3 regions of the Cellvibrio sp. 25HG11W-0 genome follow, and region 3 is predicted to be linked to each of the others. Evidence: predicted binding sites of a transcription regulator. Region 3 holds the regulator's gene; each other region holds the start of a gene.
The links. The regulator PhoB, encoded in region 3, activates phosphate uptake and scavenging genes when phosphate is short. The targets are predictions, from matches to a motif close to TGTCATAAANNTGTAACA.
Positions count from the first base shown of each region.

Region 1 (6,421 bases), 960 kb from region 3:
AATTACGCAGTATTACAGACATATTAACGGGCGACTTAGGTCGCCCGTTTTGTTTTGTGATAGTTATTGCTATGCTCTGGCCAGTTTCGTTCCCCCTCTATTGTTTTACTGCCAAGTCTCAAGGAAATTCCGATGTCAATGACGTCTAGTCGCCCCTATTTGCTTAAGGCCATTTACGAATGGTTGCTGGATAACAGTTGTACCCCCCATATTTTGGTGGACGCCCATGTGGAAGGTACACAAGTGCCCCAGCAGCATGTGAATAAAGATGGGCAAATCATTCTTAATATCGCCCCCACGGCAGTACATGATTTTTTCATGGATTTAAATGCAGTCGCGTTTAATGCCCGTTTTAGTGGCGTGGTAAACAATTTGTATGTGCCGTGTGGGGCCATTTTGGGTATATACGCGCGGGAGAATGGCCAAGGTATGATGTTTGAGCCGGAAACGAATACTAAGCCGCCCACACCGCCGAGCCCGCCGTCACCGATCAAGCCTGTTGCACCTAAGCGCCCTGGTTTGCGCGTCGTTAAGTAGCCCATTACGCACTAAAAACACCCGCTGCAGCGGGTGTTTTTATATCCGCCCCTTCAAAGACCTTCCGGTTATTTTTTGTGACGAATTTAGGTCATTTTTATGACAGGGATGGTTTTGGTCATATAACTGTCATATTCGACGCGTAGATTGCACAGCCATGGAAGGGATGAACCCTCCATCAATATCCCGCGGGGATGTGTGATTCTTACTTACTTACTGGAGCGGTCTATGAACGCTGTAAAAATAATTAAAGGACTGGTGTTTGCCGGTTCTATGGTGTGTGCTACTGCGCTGCAAGCTGCTGTAGATGCAAATTTGCCAGACTACAAAGTAGCCTCTGGCGTATCAGGTAATGTGAACTCAATTGGTTCGGATACCTTGAATAACCTGATGACCCTTTGGGCAGAAGACTTCAAAAAGCTCTACCCTAACGTCAATATTCAAATTCAAGGTGCTGGTTCTTCTACTGCACCACCAGCGTTAACTGAAGGTACTGCTAACTTCGGTCCTATGAGTCGCGGTATGAAGGCTGAAGAAATTCAGGCGTTCGAAGCTAAGCACGGCTACAAGCCAACGGCTATTGCAGTGGCAATCGATGTGTTAGCGGTATATGTGAACAAGGATAACCCAATCAAAGGTTTGAGCTTGCCACAAGTTGATGCGATCTTCTCTGCTACCCGCAAGTGTGGCGGTGCCAAAGACATCACTCGTTGGGGTGAAGTTGGTTTGACCGGTGCTTGGGACAAGCGTGACTTTACCGTTTACAGCCGTAATGCTGTATCTGGCACCTATGGTTACTTTAAAGATGAAGCTCTGTGTAAGGGCGACTACAAGGCAACCATTAATGAGCAACCAGGTTCATCATCTGTTGTTCAAGGCGTGTCTACCTCTATTAACGGCATAGGCTACTCAGGTATTGGTTACATCACCTCTGGTGTGCGTGCAGTTCCTTTATCACACAAAGATGGCGGCCCTTACATCACTGCAGAAGCATCACATGCATTGGATGGTTCTTATCCTTTAGCTCGCGTGTTGTATGTTTACATCAACAAGCGTCCTAACCACCCTGCTGATGCCTTGCAACTTGAGTTCTTGAAAATGGTTTTGTCTAAGCAAGGTCAAGAGGCAGTAGTGCGTGATGGTTACATCCCTCTACCTGCGGCAATGGCGAAAAAAGCTTTGGCTGAATTGCAGTAAGATCTAGAAGTTCTACAAAAAGCGTCGACCTAGTCGGCGCTTTTTTATACCTGAAAGATAATGTGTTACAGATTTATGACGAAAGTTGTCAGTTTCATATCTGCCTGTAACAAAAGTGTCATCTTTGGTTGTTAGGATTCACGCGCCAATACTTTAAGTGGGTGTGCTCACCATGTCAGAACCAGTAACTCGGATAAATACACGCGGCAGCCTCATGCCCAATGCAGAACAGCGCGCTCGCTTGCGCCGTATCCGTATGTTCAAAGATAGTTGTTCCCGCTGGGGTATTACCGCAGCCGGTATGGCGGTAGTATTTTCCCTCGGTTTAATCTTCTTTTATCTCTTCTCAGAGGTGGCACCGCTGTTGCGCAATGCCTCTGTCGATGTGACCAAAACCATCAGCACCGCCGAATTTGGCCAGCCCGCCAGTGATACCAGTGAGTTTTTAACGCTAGATCGCTATGAAGAAATTGGTGGCAGTTTTAATCGTAGTGGCAGTGTCGAATTCTTTAATGTACTCAGTGGCAAATCGCTGGTACGTGCGGCCATGCCTAAAGCGGCAGAAGCCAATTTTGCTAGCCTCGCCAACAGCACTGCTGACCACGGCCTTGTGGCCTTTGGTTATAGCAATGGCCAAGTGGGTGTTGCTAAAGCGCACTACGAATTAAGTTACCCCAATGATCAGCGCCAAGTTATCCCGAGTTTAGAATTCCCGCTCGGCGAAGAGCCATTACAGTTGGATGAGCAGGGCGCGGCGCTCGATGTTCTGGCTATTCAAGAAACCTCAGCAGGCACACTTATAGGCGCGATTACCGCAGATAACCGCATGTTGCTGGCGGTATTTAGCATGAGTCGTAACTTTATTACCGATACGGTCAATGTAACTAAAGAAATTTATGAGCTGCCCAAGTTGCCCGAAGGTGTAAAGGGCACTCATATGCTGATCGATGAATCGGCTCAACATTTAATTGTAGCGACCGATAAAGGGCAAATGTTGCTCTACAAAATCATGAACCCTTCTGCGCCTGAGTTGCGCGAACCCGTTACAGTCGCAACGGGTAATATCACCAGTATGGAATTTTTAGTGGGCACAGGTTCGCTCATTGTGGGGACTGATAAGGGCGCCGTTAGTCAGTGGTTTTTGGTGCGCGACAAACAGAATATTTATCACCTTGTACATGTGCGTGACTTCGATGCGCTGTCTGGTGCTATTACCACTATCACCCCAGAATTTTCGCGACGCGGATTTTGGGTGGGTGATGATCAGGGCAATGTCGGCGTTTATTTTGGCACCTCGGCACGCACGCTCTTGCTTGAGTCTCTGGGTGAAAAGCCGATCAAGCAAATCGCTATTTCACCCATCAATGGTCGCGTGCTCATCATTGATGCCGATCAGGATATTAAAGTGGCCGATGTTTGGAATCGCCATCCAGAAATATCTTTCAGTTCACTCTGGCAAAAAGTCTGGTACGAAGGGCGCGATGCACCTGAATATATTTGGCAGGCCTCCTCTGGTAGTGACAGTTTTGAAGCCAAGATGAGCTTTGTTCCGCTCTCAATTGGCACCTTGAAGGCTGCATTTTTTGCCATGCTCTTTGCAGTACCAATAGGTGTTATGGGGGCGATTTACACCGCCTATTTCATGACACCAAAATTGCGCGGCATCGTAAAGCCTACCATCGAAATTATGGAGGCCTTGCCAACGGTAATTTTAGGTTTCCTTGCGGGGCTTTGGCTTGCGCCCTTTATGGAAAACCATTTGCCGGCGATCTTCAGTATCTTAATTCTACTCCCCGTCATAATGCTGGTGACCGGATATGCATGGAGTCGCTTTCCACAACAAGTGCGCAACAATATTCCCGAAGGTTGGGAGGCTGCAATCCTAGTGGTGCCCATCATTCTTACCGTGTGGGTGTGTGTATCTCTGAGTGCTCATGCAGAAATCTGGTTCTTTAAAGGAAGTATGCTGCAGTGGTTTACCGACATCGGCATCAACTACGATCAACGCAACGCCTTGGTGGTGGGCATAGTGATGGGCTTCGCGGTTATTCCCGGTATTTTCTCTATCGCCGAAGATGCAGTATTTAGTGTGCCGCGCCATCTTACGCAAGGCTCACTTGCGCTCGGTGCTACGCGCTGGCAAACCATGGTGGGCGTAGTATTGCCGACCGCAAGCCCAGGTATTTTCTCTGCGGTGATGATGGGCTTTGGTCGCGCTGTGGGTGAAACCATGATTGTGCTGATGGCCACGGGCAACAGCCCCGTCATTAATTTCAATATTTTTGAAGGTATGCGCACATTCTCTGCCAACATCGCGGTGGAGCTGCCAGAAACGGCGGTAGCCAGTACCCACTTCCGGGTATTGTTTTTAGCGGCGCTGGTTTTGCTTGCTCTTACCTTTGTGGTTAACACCATGGCTGAAGTGGTTCGTCAGCGTTTGCGCAAGCGCTACAGCAATCTGTAATTGCGGCCAAACCCATAAAGTGAACTCAATATAAGCGAACTTAACAAAAGTGAACTCAATGAAAAGCTTAACGAAAACACAAGCATCTTGGTTTAAAAGCGGAATGCCGTGGATCTGGTTAAACGGCGGTGCTGTTGCGCTCTGTATGGTGATGGTCGTGGGCTTGCTCGGGCTGATTGCTGTGCGAGGCTTTGGTCACTTCTGGCCTGCAGACATTTTGCAAACCAGTGTGGTAGATCGCGATGGCGCGCGTCATATCATCATGGGCGAAGCGGTGCGCGATGAAACCATTTCCGCCACTATAGCGCGCGATAATGGCTACGAAGTTCCCCCCGGTGTAGAGCTGGTAACGCGCCACCTTATTAAATTGGGTAATCGCGATATTAATGGTCGCGATTTCTCGTGGTTTCTTGAAACCGGTATGGATGCCTGGGAATATCCACAGGATGCCATTTCGATTGAGCGCCGCGAGTGGGGCAATTTTTACGGTTATCCAGTAGCGATTTTAGAAGACGGCAAGGTTGTCAGTGAATTAGGTAGCCCCGATTTTTGGGCGCAACTTGAAGCGCGCAATGAACGTGCACTCATGCTGCATGAAAAAATTACCGATATTGAGAAAAGCGATATTGGCCGTGTGAATATTGCAATGGAAGGTTTGCGTCTTGAGCGCAAGCAATTGGATTTAGACGGTGTAACGGGCAGTGATCTAGCGCACGCAGAAGCAGACTTAGCTCAGCGCCGTGCTGCATTGGAAACTGAATACGCAAGCATTAAACAAGAGCGAGATGCGATTCTTATTCAAGCTATGCGCGACAAATTGCAGGCGAAAACTGCTGCTGAAATCGCAATAGAAATTCCCTTTGACCATATAGTGCGTATTACTCGCCCTAATGAGTTAAGTTTAGTGGGGAAATCCTTGGGATATTTGGCGCGCTTTTGGGAGTTTATGAGTGCTGAGCCGCGCGAGGCAAATACTGAAGGTGGTATCTTCCCCGCAATTTTCGGCACCATTACCATGGTGATTGTCATGTCGATCATGGTGACGCCTTTTGGTGTGCTAGCGGCAATTTATTTGCGTGAATACGCACGTCAGGGCACAGTTCTTAAGATTATTCGTATATCTGTTTACAACCTCGCCGGTGTTCCCTCGATTGTGTACGGTGTGTTTGGTTTAGGCTTTTTTGTATACACCCTCGGCGGTAATATCGATGAGCTGTTTTTTAAAGCATCGCTGCCGGCGCCAACCTTTGGTACACCAGGGTTATTCTGGGCATCGCTCACCTTAGCGCTATTAACCTTGCCTATAGTGATTGTCTCCACGGAAGAGGGCTTGTCGCGTATCCCGACGACTATTCGTCAAGGTAGCTTGGCACTCGGTGCGACAAAATCAGAAACCTTGTGGAATGTGGTTGTGCCTTTGGCAACGCCTGCGATGATGACGGGCTTAATCTTGGCGATTGCGCGTGCTGCGGGTGAAGTTGCACCCCTGATGTTGGTGGGTGTGGTTAAGTTGGCACCGGCACTGCCCGTTGACGGCAACTATCCCTACTTGCATTTGGATCAAAAAATTATGCACTTGGGCTTTCATATTTACGATGTCGGTTTTCAAAGCCCCAACGTAGAGGCGGCGCGCCCCTTGGTTTATGCCACCTCTTTAGTGTTAGTGGTTTTGATTGTATTGCTCAACATAGTCGCGATTAAAATCCGCAATAATTTACGTGAGAAATATCGCGGTGCTTCTGACTAAGCTTGTCATAATTTAGTCATTAATATGAAACATATACCGAAATTTATTATTTACTTTTTGAACAGGCACGAGCTATGACACCTACTGCGCCGATTGAATCTCTACTGAATGCCAGCACTTGTAAATTGGAGGTAAAAAACCTCAATCTTTACTATGATCAAAAGCGCGCGCTCAATAGTGTGAACATGATTATCCCTGAGAAAAAAGTAACTGCATTTATCGGCCCTTCAGGTTGCGGTAAATCGACGTTGCTACGCTGCTTTAACCGCATGAACGACTTGGTGGATGCCTGTCGCATTGAGGGTGAAATCCTGCTCGATGGTCATAATATTTATGATAAAAAAGTTGATGTAGCCGAATTGCGTCGCCAAGTGGGAATGGTATTCCAAAAACCGAATCCATTTCCAAAATCTATTTATGAAAACGTCGCCTATGGTCTACGCTTACAGGGTGTTTCTTCTAAGCGTGTTTTAGAT
Region 1 is NZ_CM174230.1:3,814,868-3,821,288, reverse strand. It holds gene AC0KUT_RS15940 (ClpXP protease specificity-enhancing factor) at 133-537, shown strand; gene AC0KUT_RS15935 (PstS family phosphate ABC transporter substrate-binding protein) at 766-1,734, shown strand; gene AC0KUT_RS15930 (ABC transporter permease subunit) at 1,907-4,198, shown strand; gene pstA (phosphate ABC transporter permease PstA) at 4,257-5,945, shown strand; gene pstB (phosphate ABC transporter ATP-binding protein PstB) at 6,020-6,421, shown strand, end outside.
Region 1: AC0KUT_RS15930 (ABC transporter permease subunit) is a predicted target of PhoB. The motif match lies at 1,798-1,815, and genes of this name have one in related genera.

Region 2 (6,421 bases), 1.2 Mb from region 3:
CGCACGAAACGCAACGCCGAGGCCCGCAACACTCAGCATAGGCAAGTCGTTGGCGCCATCGCCCACCGCAATAACCTGCTCGAGCGCTATGCCTTCCTGCTGCGCGAGCATCGTCAGCAATTCTGCTTTGCGCTTGCCATCTACCACTATGCCTTTGACTTCGCCGGTTACCTTGCCATCCACAATATCCAGCTCATTGGCATAAACATAATCTATGCCGAGTTTGGCCTGTAGATAATGGCCAAAATAATTAAAGCCGCCGGACAAAATCGCCGTTTTGTAACCCAGCTTTTTAAGTGAAGAAATTAATTTTTCCGCGCCTTCAGTAATGCGCAGCTGGGCCGCAATACCCGCTAATACCGATTCATCTAAACCTTTCAATAGTGCCATTCGACGCGCAAAACTCTGCGTAAAATCCAACTCGCCACGCATAGCCGCCTCGGTAATTTCCGCTACCTGCTCACCTACACCCGCCGCCTTGGCCAGCTCATCAATCACTTCTGCCTCGATCAAGGTGGAGTCCATATCGAAGCACACCAACCGACGGTTGCGGCGGTAAACAGTATCGCGCTGAAAGGCAACATCTATATTCAAGCGGCCCGACAGCTCCATAAAGTCCGCACGCAGCGCTTGTAAGTCAGCGGGCATACCGCGCACAGAAAATTCAACACAGGCACTACCACCACCTTCGGCAGCCACCATTTGCTCCAATGAAACTCGCCCAGAAAGACGATTGACTGTATCTATATTCAATCCATGCCGAGTAATAATCGCCGTCAATTCCTGCAAATGAACTGCGCTAATATGGCGCGCTAAAAGCGTAATAATGTGGCGAGTTTTACCCTGCTGCTCAACCCATTGCGCATAATCTTCAGGGGCGATACTGTGAAAATTCACCTGCACACCCTGCTCTGCCGCAGCGGTATTGATAGTGGCGCGCAACGCGCTGTGCGCCGCCGCTTCCAAGGTCAACTCCACCAAAATACCCAGCGCCAAGGTATCGTGAATCACCGCCTGACCAATATCGAGAATCTGCGCATCCCACTGCGCCAGCGCACTGGTAATAGCGAGGGTGACACCAGGTTTGTCTTGCCCCGATACATTGATCAATAGAATCTCTTTCACCGTGCCTCTCTTGTTTGATCTTTGCTGTTGAGCTGTGTGATGGATGGGTACCGCAGAAGCGTGAAGCTTAAGTGCCGCACCCATAAAATAGAGCGCGCATTCTAACGGAATTCACCCAAGGGCTGCAGCTGCCTGTGCGAATAAAAACCTCGGGGCAGCGCCAACAACAGCTAAACTGTTGTGTATATTTTCCGATGTATTAGCGACCATCCAGCATCACGCCAAACAATTAAGGGCTAAATCTGTGCAAAACCTGCTAGATCACTTAGAACTGTGTCGCGACTTACGCTAGAATGCGACTCTTAGCGACAAAACGTGAAGCGCTCATACAAACACTGAAACATTACCAAATTCAAACACTGAAGCGCCAAAACACCAAAACAACAACCTCACGCACTCGCCATTGGTAAATGCCAATACAAAGTCGCCACTCGCCGCCTAGGATAGGGGGCATTATTCAAAAACACCGCTCGAGCGAGCACGGAACTGCACTCATGGCACTAATGACAATCTACCGCAAACATTCACAGCTTATTTTTTGCAGCCTGTTACTGCTCCTCCTCGGCATACTGGGCTGCTGGCTCTATTTACAAAGTAGCGTCCAGCGCCAACATGAAAGTGTAAATGCCTACGGCAAAGTCTTGGCGAGCAGCGCCGCTCGCCAAGCAGTGGATGCAACCCTACAACAAGATCTGGTGAGCCTGCAGGCAATACTAAAAGAAGTTGAGCTTTACCCTAGCGTGGTCGGTGCCACCATCCACAACATTGAAAATCAGCTCTTAGTACAGAGCGGCTTTAACCCCAATCGCGCTATCGTAGGCCAGCGCTACAGTTTCTCCGCCCCCATTGCGCTGCACAATAATGTTGCTGGCTACTTAGGCGTAACCTTAGAAGTCGCGCGCTTTGACAGCCGCGACCAGAGTGCGCTGCTCATTTGGCTCGCCGCCGTGCTAGGTTCCATAGTGTTAATTGGCTGGTCTATCCATCGCCAGTGGTGGAGCCAACTCAAAGAAAAAATACCCAGCGCCGAAGCCTTGGTCACTGCCGTGGTGGACAAGCTCCCCAATATTGCTGAAGCACCCGAGCCAACCCCTACTGCCCCCACTTTGGTGGCCGTGCGCTTAAGCTTGCAAATCACCAATATTGCCAAGCTCTATCAACAGCTCAACAGCGATGGTTTTGCTGCGCTGTTGCGCCGTTTTGAAGGCCAACTACAAGGTGTGCTCACGCTCTATAACGGTCAGCGCCAAATGCTCGCCGACGACACACTGCTCATCGACTTTACCAGCGATAGTTTTCACGATTGTAGTTTTCGCGCCAGCTGCGCGGCCCAGCTCATCAGCAACATAGCCGCCAGCAATCCCAGCCCACGCTTAAGTTTTGCTTGCAGTGTGCATGAGCTCTCCGCACCTATGAGCCCAACGAAATCACTCCTGCGCGACTTCATTATTCAGCACAACAACCAACTCAAGCCCAGTAAAGGTGAAATTTTAATTAGCCAACGCCTGCTTGAACCGGAATTGCTAGAGCATCTGGATATCGACATCGACAGCGGTAAACTGCTCAGCTTCAAAGCCCCCTACAGCGATTTACTGCACAAGCAGCAAGATCAGCTCAACCCGATTGCTATCAGTAACAACAACCCAATCAACAGTTCAAGTAATAACGCAACGAATTCTTAACCAAACGACACAACCAACAGCATTACGAACTACAGCGGCAACCGCTGCGCCCCGTGGCTGACACAAATCTGTAACCGCTTTATCATGATTCCGTCACAGCAGCATCACCGTTTTGTCATCGATCAGTCATAACCTTGCAGGAAACCACCTCGCAGGTTATGACTATCATGCTCAATATCGAACAATCTATTACCGACAAATTTCCTGGTTTCACCAACCAAGCACCCATCATTCGCAACTCGACTTTGAGCATTTTGCGCAAGCTCACACGCGAGACAGAAATCAACGCATTTCTACGCGAGCATCAGGGCAATCGCGGCATAGATTTTATTGAGCGAATTTTCGAATACTTTAATTTCAGCTACAGCATCTCCCAGCGCGAACGCAACAATATTCCCGCTCATGGGCGCGTGGTAATTATCGCCAACCACCCCATAGGCTCGCTCGATGGCCTCGCCCTACTGCGCCTCGTTAGCGAAGTGCGCAAAGATGTAAAAATCATCGCCAATGACATGCTCATGGCATTCGAGCCGCTGCACGATCTACTCTTGCCCCTCGACAACTTTACTCGCGGCGCCTACAAGCAAAGTTACAAAAACATTATCAGCGCACTCAATAACGACGAAGCCGTCATAGTATTCCCAGCGGGCGAAGTATCCCGCGCCAGCCCAACCGGCATCAAAGATGGAAAGTGGGCCGCAGGCTTCTTACACTTTGCACGTAAAACTAAATCGCCCCTGCTGCCCATTTTTGTATCGGCAAAAAACTCCATGCTGTTCTACAGCGCGTCGATGATTTTTAAACCCTTGGCGACCGCACTGCTCGCCCATGAAATGTTTAACAAACACTCGGCAGAAATAAAATTTCGCGTGGGTGAAGTCATCCCACACCACGCGCTCGAAACCAACAAGCTCGCCGACAAAGCCTTGATTAAGCGCCTCAAGAAACACGTTTATAAAATTGGCAAAACCAGCTTTTTAAAAAAGAAACGCACAGCCGTTTTTATTACTGAGAAAACCATTGCGCACCCAGAAGACCGTGCCGCGCTCAAAAAAGAATTAGCCACCGCTCAACTCATCGGCAACACCCGCGACAATCACCGCATCTATATGTGCGACTACGACCAGCACCCTTGCGTACTGCGCGAAATTGGCCGCCTGCGCGAACAAACCTTTCGCCTTGTTGGCGAAGGCACTGGCAGCCGCCGCGACCTAGACAAATATGATCACTACTATCGCCACCTTGTGCTTTGGGACGAAGACAAGCTCTGTATCGCAGGCGCCTACCGTATGGGTGAAGCTCACAAAATCGTCGAGAAAAAAGGCGAGCGCGCGCTCTACACCTCAGAGCTGTTTGACTTCCAACCGTCACTCAGCCCCTATTTAAAAGAAGGTTTAGAATTAGGCCGCAGCTTTGTCCACCCAGACTACTGGGGCAAAGCCAGCCTCGATTACTTATGGCAGGGTTTGGGCGCTTATTTAAATCATCACCCAGAAGTGCGCTACGTATTTGGCCCCGTCAGCATGAGTGCGCAATATCCAAAATCGCTGCGCGACTTATTAGTGTTTTATTATGAACGCTTCTACAAAAAAATAGACACCGCCAGCGCCGACACACTGGCAGAAGGCAGGCATGCTCATCACATCAATGAGGATGATTTAATCGAACTGCAACACCGCTTCGCCAAGCTCGATCGTGAGCAAGGCTTCGCCATACTGCAAGAAGAGTTCAATAAACTCGACTGCAAAATTCCCGTTCTGTTCAAACAGTATGCAGCACTCTACGAGGACGGCGGCTACAAACTGCTCGCCTTCAGTGTGGATTCGGAATTTGGTAACTGTGTCGATGGATTATTTATGGCAGACTTAACCTACATGAAAGCAGCAAAACGAGCACGCTACCTAAACACTTAATCTTCTAGCTCTAATATTTCCTCGCGTTGAATCCAATAACGCGAGTTATTAACGTCTATAGTTTCCGGCAAGAAAGGGTTAGGAATATCAAAAATCAATGCGGGCCTAACCTTTTCCTGCAGTGGGAACACATGACGCATTAACGAGTGACTTTGCATAAACTGCTGAAACTCACCGGTATCGATCATATTTTCCAAGCCACTTGTAATCCATTTGGCTAAGTCTTCGTTGTCTGGGCCAACAAAAAAATAAACGGCAAATGGATAATGGATTAACACGCGCTCATATATTTGCAAACTAGGGTAACGCACCCTCCTCTGCTCCATCTCAGGAAAAGCCTCGAAAAGGCCACGCGGAAAATAATCACATCGGCCAGCGACCAACTGCCGATACAATCCCTCAAAACCGCTAGACTCCTTAACACTAAAATCACTGGCACGCAAAATCTCAACATCAGGCCAACCCAAGCCCTGACATGCCACTAATTTTTTTAAATCCTCGGCTGTTTCTATTTTATTAAATACCGATAATTTATCTTTGCGAATAATCAACTCGCGAAAGCCCAGCAAGCCGCGATCGAGAGGAATAGGAATTATCTTTAAATTGCGCTCACGCGCTATATCTATTCCCATCCAGTACACATCAACTAATTTGTGACGACGTAATTCCAAGGTCGCTCGATCCTGTTCCATGGGTGTGGTCTCACGAATTTCAGGCAACTGCTTACCCGCACCACCAGCTACCAGCGCCAAACGCAAAAGTTGCAAATAATAGTTTTTTGCAACCTCCGAGTCCAACTGAGGTTTTGGTACACGGAGCATCAAAGGCTCGGCAAACGAACCAATAGACACCAAACAAAAAAGCCCCAATAACAGAACATATATCCTTACCATCGCAAGACTCCAAATCATCAATGCAATTGTTGGCCGAGCGGCTGTTGCAATCTTCAGTAAAGTATAGGTTAATCGCTACAATCATCTCCCCCGACCAACCGATCACTTATTGAGCTAACAATGCATATCCATATTCTCGGCATCTGCGGCACCTTTATGGGCAGCCTCGCACAACTTGCCAAACAACTCGGTCACCGCGTTACCGGCAGCGACGCCAATGTTTATCCACCAATGAGCACCCAGCTGGAACAAGCAGGCATAGAACTCATTCAAGGCTTCGACCCAGTGTATTTACAAGCACCGCACATGGCAACCGCGCCCGATCTCGTCATCATTGGCAATGCCATGAGTCGCGGCAACCCCAGTGTCGAATACGTACTCAACCAAGGTATCGCCTACACCTCCGGCCCTCAGTGGCTGCGCGATCACGTATTGCAAGGCAAATGGGTGCTCGCCGTTGCAGGCACTCACGGTAAAACCACCACATCGTCCATGCTCGCCTGGATTTTGGAATACGCAGGCATGGAGCCAGGTTATTTAATTGGCGGCGTCACTAAAAACTTTCCCACCTCTGCACGCCTAGGCGGCACACCTTTTTTCGTCGTAGAAGCCGACGAATACGACAGTGCTTTTTTTGACAAGCGCTCCAAATTTGTTCACTACAACGCGCGCACCGTGATTTTAAATAATCTCGAATTTGATCACGCCGACATCTTTCCCGACCTCGCCGCGATTCAAAAACAATTTCATCATCTGGTGCGCACTGTGCCGGGCAATGGCCTAATCATTGCGCCCAGCAATGATCAAG
Region 2 is NZ_CM174230.1:1,021,496-1,027,916, reverse strand. It holds gene serB (phosphoserine phosphatase SerB) at 1-1,125, opposite strand, end outside; gene AC0KUT_RS04335 (hypothetical protein) at 1,620-2,807, shown strand; gene olsF (bifunctional ornithine lipid synthase OlsF) at 2,975-4,720, shown strand; gene AC0KUT_RS04325 (hypothetical protein) at 4,717-5,613, opposite strand; gene mpl (UDP-N-acetylmuramate:L-alanyl-gamma-D-glutamyl-meso-diaminopimelate ligase) at 5,734-6,421, shown strand, end outside.
Region 2: olsF (bifunctional ornithine lipid synthase OlsF) is a predicted target of PhoB. The motif match lies at 2,866-2,883, and genes of this name have one in related genera.

Region 3 (6,421 bases):
TGCTTAGAAAAATTTTAATAATAAGCTTTAACAATATATTTCCCTCATTAGCAAAAAATTTCTTGAGTTATTCTTCTCTTATTGAAATGTGAATGTTAATTGCCAATTTTTTCAGGTATATATTCTACGAATGTTGCCTTCACTCTTTCAGATAGCAACATATATGGCACCCAAATAGCGGCGCCAACTATTGCGCGAACTAAGTTTTTAATCGTATCAGAATCAAACATGTCTTCATCTGGCAATACAAAGGAACCAAGCCATGCATCTAGCGGTATAAAGACGAGCGAGATAGTTAAAATAAAAATATATAACTTAGGAAAAAGATAGTGCTTTATGAAATACAAAAATATTAAATAAACAGATGTCAGTACTATAAGTGAGTTATAGAGTAATTCACCTATTAAAAGCGGGCCCCACAGTGGGTGGTATGCCTCTCCGCCCGCTGTGGTTAATATTTCGAATGTTCCATCGGTGAAGATAGAGTAGTACATAGGTAAAAAATCATATGTTAACCGGAATGGAGAGACAACAACTCCAATGCCTACAAGTATTAGCCAGCCCTTTAAGCCTTTCAAATCATTTGTATCGCTCATTTTATTTCCTTTTTTATATGTGTTATGTTCCAAATATACGCGTTAGCGATGTAAGTATATGATCTAATCTAACCTTTAAATATTGAAAAAGTTATTGAGTATATGCGCGAGCTGATATTCATAACTATCTTCGTGAGAATACTGACAAAGGTATTACCAAAAAATTAGGAATTTTTAGTTTGCCCAGTTTTTTACATATTTAGGCGTTGGGATGCTGCCATTTTCGAATGGCAATGGCTCTCCGTGTTTAAGTGTTAATGGTAAAACGCCGGCCCAAACAGGCAAATTAAGATCTTCTTCTTTGTCGGCTGGAGTTGTGTTGCTAATTTTTGTTGCCGCCTCATCTAGTAAAATACGCAGTACACTCGTAGCCGCCAGTTCTTTTTTGTTGCCTGACCTGGCTTCGTCTTTACGACCTACAGCAATTTTCTCCATAAATTCATCAAGGGCATGCATCTTTTTTGAGTTTTCCTTTATTTCTTCAAATATGCCATATATTACAGCTGACCGATAGTTCATTGTATGGCTGAATGCTGACCGAGCAAGTACAAGACCATCAACATGTGTTATTGCAATTGATGTTTGAATTCCACTTAAAAGTTTCTTGGTTAAACGCCCACCATTTGAGCCATGAATATATAGATAGTTCTCAATACGCCAGCAAGCGGTTGGTATACAGTGAGTGCTCTCTCCATCATTAAAGGCAATATGACAAACATATGCCTCATCAATAATATCGTATAGCGATTTTTTCTCGTAATTTGCTAGTTCAGCAATGCGGCGAATTTTTGTACGAGAGGAAGATGCTGATGAATCCTTTGCGCTCATTTGGTTTCCTTAAATATGAAAGTTATGATGTTTTTTTATGTTGTGTCCCAGTGACCATTTTGCCCAGAATCAATGTGGCATCGTGAATTTTCAGCACCATAGGCCTAAACCCTATTTCAGTCAATAATTTGGCATTTCAAACACAAAAGACCGTCAGCAGGAAACTGGCCTTGATTCGTATTATTTTTTCCGCTATGTGAGTAAAGCGTTGACATATGTCAGGTCAAAACCATGCGTTTTGTGATGCTGCTGGGTTTGTGGCTTGGCTTATGATGGTATCTCGTTAATCTACTGAAGGAGTATTAATAGAATGAAACTTAATCTTATAGGGTCTGTTGCGGTGTTGAGTGCGCTTATGGTGAGTCAATTGACTATGGCTCACGATTTGCGCTTGCACATCGATAAAATAAAATCTAATAAGGGCGTGATGCTGGTTGCTTTGCATAATCAGCAAGAAAGTTATGATGCTAATACCCCCACCGTGGCGGCGAAAAAATTGGCGTTGAGTGGCGGGGAGTTGATCGTAGAGTTTGGCGACCTACCCGCAGGTACCTACGCGATTAAGCTGTATCAGGATGAAAACGAGAACGGCGTGATCGATAAGAGTTTTATGGGGATTCCCACAGAGGGTTACGGTTTTTCGAATAACGGCGGCGAGTATGGGCAGCCTAGTTTTAAAGAGGCGAGTTTTACCCTTGATAAAGATTTGCAGGTGGATATTCACCTGCGCTAAGCATCTTAGCGCTGGGGTTGTTGCAGTGGGAATACGCACATAAATACACTGCCGCGCCCCAGTTCACTGGTAATTTTTAATTCTGCTTCATGGCGCATGAGTACATGCTTCACAATTGCTAAGCCTAAGCCGGTGCCGCCGGTGCTGCTGTTACGGCTGGCATCCACGCGATAAAAACGCTCGGTTAAGCGCGGAATATGTTTGCTGTCTATACCTGGGCCGTTGTCACTGACTGAAATATAAAAGTGTTTTTGATCCTGCCAGAGCAGGATGTTGATCTTGCCTTCGTTCGGCGTGTATTTAATAGCGTTGATGACTAAATTAGAAAAAGCACTGTGCAATTCTTTTTCATTGCCGGGGTATAGCAGTGGCCGCGTGGTGTTGTTGCATACGAGGTTGAGAGTTTGATTTTTTTCTGCGCTGAGCACTTCTGCTTCACTTTTTACAACGGTGAGCAGTTGTTCGATGGTAATGGGTTTTTGGTTGTGCCCTGCTTCCGTTGTCTCTAGTTTTGAGAGCACTAATAAATCATTGATGAGCAGTGACATACGCTTGGCTTGCTGCAACATTTGTTGCAGCGGTTTGTTCCAGCTGGGCGTGGTGTTGTTGTCGGAGAGTGTTTCGACATAGCCATTGATGACGGTAAGCGGCGTGCGCAATTCGTGGGATACATTGGCCACGAAGTCTTGGCGCATCATTTCTAGGTTGTGCAATTGGGTGACATCGCGCACGACGATGAGCCGTTCATTTTTACCGAAGGTGGTAATTTGTAATTGCAAATAGCGCGAGGGAAAGCGCGGTGATGGCATTTCTAGCGGGTCTTCATATTTGCCGTCTTCAAAATAGCTGACAAATTTGGGGTGGCGAATAAAGTTAATAATCGATTGCCCCTGATCTTTTACATTGAGGGCGAACATACGGTGCGCAGCGGGGTTCCAAAAATCCAAATGGCCGCGCCAGTCGAGAATAATGATGCCGTCTTTTAAGGCGGAGCTGATTTCCTGCACGCGGTTGATCACGGCTTGCAGGTTTTCTTTCTCAAGCTGTTGATGGCGTTGCAGTTGGTAGATATTGTCAAAAATCGTACCCCAAATGCCGCTGGCCTCTGGGGGGTTTTCTTTGTTTTGAGTGAGCAGCCACTGATTAAGGCGGCGCATCTGCCAGAGCATGCCGCCAATGTAAATGGCGCAACCGAGCAAGAGTGTGAGCGCCAATTGGCCTATGACGAGGCCGAGCAGAGTGCAGGTGCCTATAACAATGAGAATGCGCTTGAGCTCAGCGCTGAAACCTTTTAACAGCAAAATTGCACGCCTCTGAAAATCTTACGACAGCAATCAGGCTTCGATGCGAGTGGAAAATCTATAGCCTGTGCCGCGTACGGTTTGCACCAAGTCTTCGTGGCCGTCAATGGTAAGCGCTTTGCGCAAGCGGCGGATATGAACATCCACGGTGCGCTCTTCGACATATACATTGCCGCCCCAGACATGGTCCAACAGTTGGCTGCGAGTATAAGCTCTTTCCTGATGGGTGAGAAAGAATTCAAGTAGGCGATATTCGGTGGGGCCCATATCGACAGACTGGTCATGGATGGTGACGCGGTGGCTTGAAGGATCGAGACACAGGCCTTGTACTATGATTGGCGCGGAGTTGATTTGCGGATCAGCGCGACGCAGCACGGCTTTAAGGCGTGCGACGAGTTCGCGCGGAGAGAAGGGCTTGGTGATGTAGTCGTCGGCACCTACTTCTAAACCTTGGATTTTGTTGTCTTCTTCGCCTTTGGCGGTGAGCATGATGATCGGGATATCAGCAGTCACTTCATCGCGCTTTAAGCGGCGCGCTAGTTCTATACCGCTGGTGCCGGGCATCATCCAGTCGAGCAAGATCAAATCGGGTTTGTTGTCGACGATGATGCTATGGGCATCCTGTGCATTGCTGGCTTCGGTGACCTGATATTCGGCCATCTCCAAGGCGACACGCAACATATCGCGAATTGCGGATTCATCATCAACTATCAGAATTTTACGGCCTGTCATATCGTTTCTGCCTGAAATAACCACGGGCGCGTACACGGTATGTGACGCTATTGTTGCAGCTTATTAAATAAGCTAAGTGTTACACATTTATGACAGAAAGATAATTTGTCTTGGTCGCGTGTTTAGCAATAAGCCCTATCGCAGCGCATAGTCAGTGACAATTCCTACAAAAACAATAAAGCCTACCCAGTTATTGTGCAGAAATGCCTTAAAACAGGCGGCTCGTACTCGAAAGCGAATTAGCCATTGTTGGTAGCCAAAAAGGCCTGCGACAGCAACCAAACTCCAGTAGTAATAAGCGCCTAGCTCAAAGCGATCACCTACTAACACTAAGGTGTAAAGGGTCATGAGTTGGAGTACGCCAGTGATGAAACGATCCTGTTCGCCAAAGAGAATCGCGGTGGATTTAACGCCAATTTTGAGGTCGTCGTCGCGGTCTACCATGGCGTAAAAGGTGTCGTATACCACTGTCCAGAGCACTACGGCTAAGTACACCAGCCAAACCCGTTGATCGAGCATGCCTGCTTCCGCAGCGTAGGCCATGGGGATGCCCCAGGCAAACGCGGCGCCGAGCACCATTTGCGGCAGGTGCGTGTGGCGTTTCATAAAGGGATAGCAGAAGGCGAGTATTAGGCCGCCGACGGAGAGCTTGATCGTAAAGGGGTCGGTAAAGAGCACTAAGCCAAATGCTAAGAGGCACAGGCCCGCAAATAAACCGAGGGCTTCGCGGCTGCTTACCGCGCCTGTCGCCAGTGGGCGATGTTGGGTGCGCTGCACGTGACCGTCGATCTTGCGATCGGCAAAGTCGTTGATGACACAGCCCGCGGAGCGCATCACCACTACCCCAAGGGTGAAGATGATCAAGTTTTTTAGGCTAGGCATGCCCTTGGCGGCGAGCCACAGGCTCCAGAGTGTTGGCCATAGCAGGAGCAAAATGCCTATAGGGCGGTCTAAGCGCATCAGCTGTGCGTAAATAGCTAACTTTTGTTGTAATACGGCCATTTTTGTAGAGGATGTCGGCGTTTTACGGATTTTTAAACGCTTAGTTTTTGAGGTGCTGAGTTGCGCTTTAGTTTGAGTGGGACTGGTTGTGGACAGTGTAGATAGCGAGTCTTCAGCACTCGTCGCGGCTGCTATTTTGGCGGCTTCGATAGTGGCTGGTACACTTGGTGTCGTTAGTTGCACAGCAGGTTTGGTCGCAACAGCTTGGTGCGCGACTGACGTGGCGGCAGCGGATTTAGTGGTGGCTGTAGATGCAGCTGTTTTAGACTTAGCTGCAGCAGGTGTGGAGGTTTTAGGCGCTGAGGCAACTGGCTTAGCATCGGCTGCTTTCGTCGTTTTTGCGGGCGCAGGCTTCTTGGGATTTGCCGCAGCAGGCTTTTTAGCGGTGCTTGCGGGCTGTTTTACTGGAGCCGCAGTTGTAGGTGCTGCTTTTTTGCGTACCACAGGTTTTTTGGCATTGGGTTTATCTCCAGCAGATGCGTCGACACTCGCGCCTTGAGGTGTTGGTTGGTCGTCGGCAGTTGTCATGATCCCTCTCAGGCCATTGGTCGTTGTTATTATGAATGGGCGATACGCGCGCAGAGCGCAGGCAAAAACACTTCACTCACCAGCAATGGTTTGGCAGCGAGATAGAAAATGGAGCGGCGCCCCCACAGTGGCTTAGTTAGCGCCAGCTCACTGGGAAAGTACTGATCCTGTGCGTTTATAGGTGCAACTGCAATAGGGCTGCGCGCTAATTGTGGCTGACTAAACAGAAATGCTCCCAGCGGGCTTTGATCTTGTTTGCGCAAATGGCGCAACTTGCCGGTAAGGCTGCGCAAGGGAAGCAGGCTGCGCGCAAAAATCCAAGCTTCGCCTTTGCCCCATAGAATGACTTCGCGGATTAAGCAGAGTTCTTGGCGCCCGATCCCCAGTGCGCCTTGTTCGTTGCGGCTGGCTTTACCCAAATACTGGCGTAATATTTCAACCTTGAATTGGCCCTGGCTTAAATCGACTAAGCGCGCTGTGAGTGAGCCCTTATCGGCCAACCAAGGGTAGAGCGCAGTGGGTGGACGCTGGCTGCGCGGCAGGCGCAGCAAGGGTTTCCAGCGAATAGCGGCGCGTGTGAGCGAGGAGTGCAACTGCGGCAAAAAACGATTCTCCAGAGAATTTTACTGGCTTTATAGGGCGGGCAGTTTACCAGCTTGGTTGTGGGTTGCTGTTAAAAATAGCGCCAAAGCTGCCCTTAG
Region 3 is NZ_CM174230.1:4,769,937-4,776,357, reverse strand. It holds gene AC0KUT_RS20040 (DUF4844 domain-containing protein) at 1-34, opposite strand, end outside; gene AC0KUT_RS20035 (DUF2569 domain-containing protein) at 96-596, opposite strand; gene AC0KUT_RS20030 (pyridoxamine 5'-phosphate oxidase family protein) at 771-1,424, opposite strand; gene AC0KUT_RS20025 (DUF2141 domain-containing protein) at 1,735-2,157, shown strand; gene phoR (phosphate regulon sensor histidine kinase PhoR) at 2,163-3,458, opposite strand; gene phoB (phosphate regulon transcriptional regulator PhoB) at 3,492-4,190, opposite strand; gene ubiA (4-hydroxybenzoate octaprenyltransferase) at 4,326-5,192, opposite strand; gene AC0KUT_RS20005 (chorismate--pyruvate lyase family protein) at 5,750-6,322, opposite strand.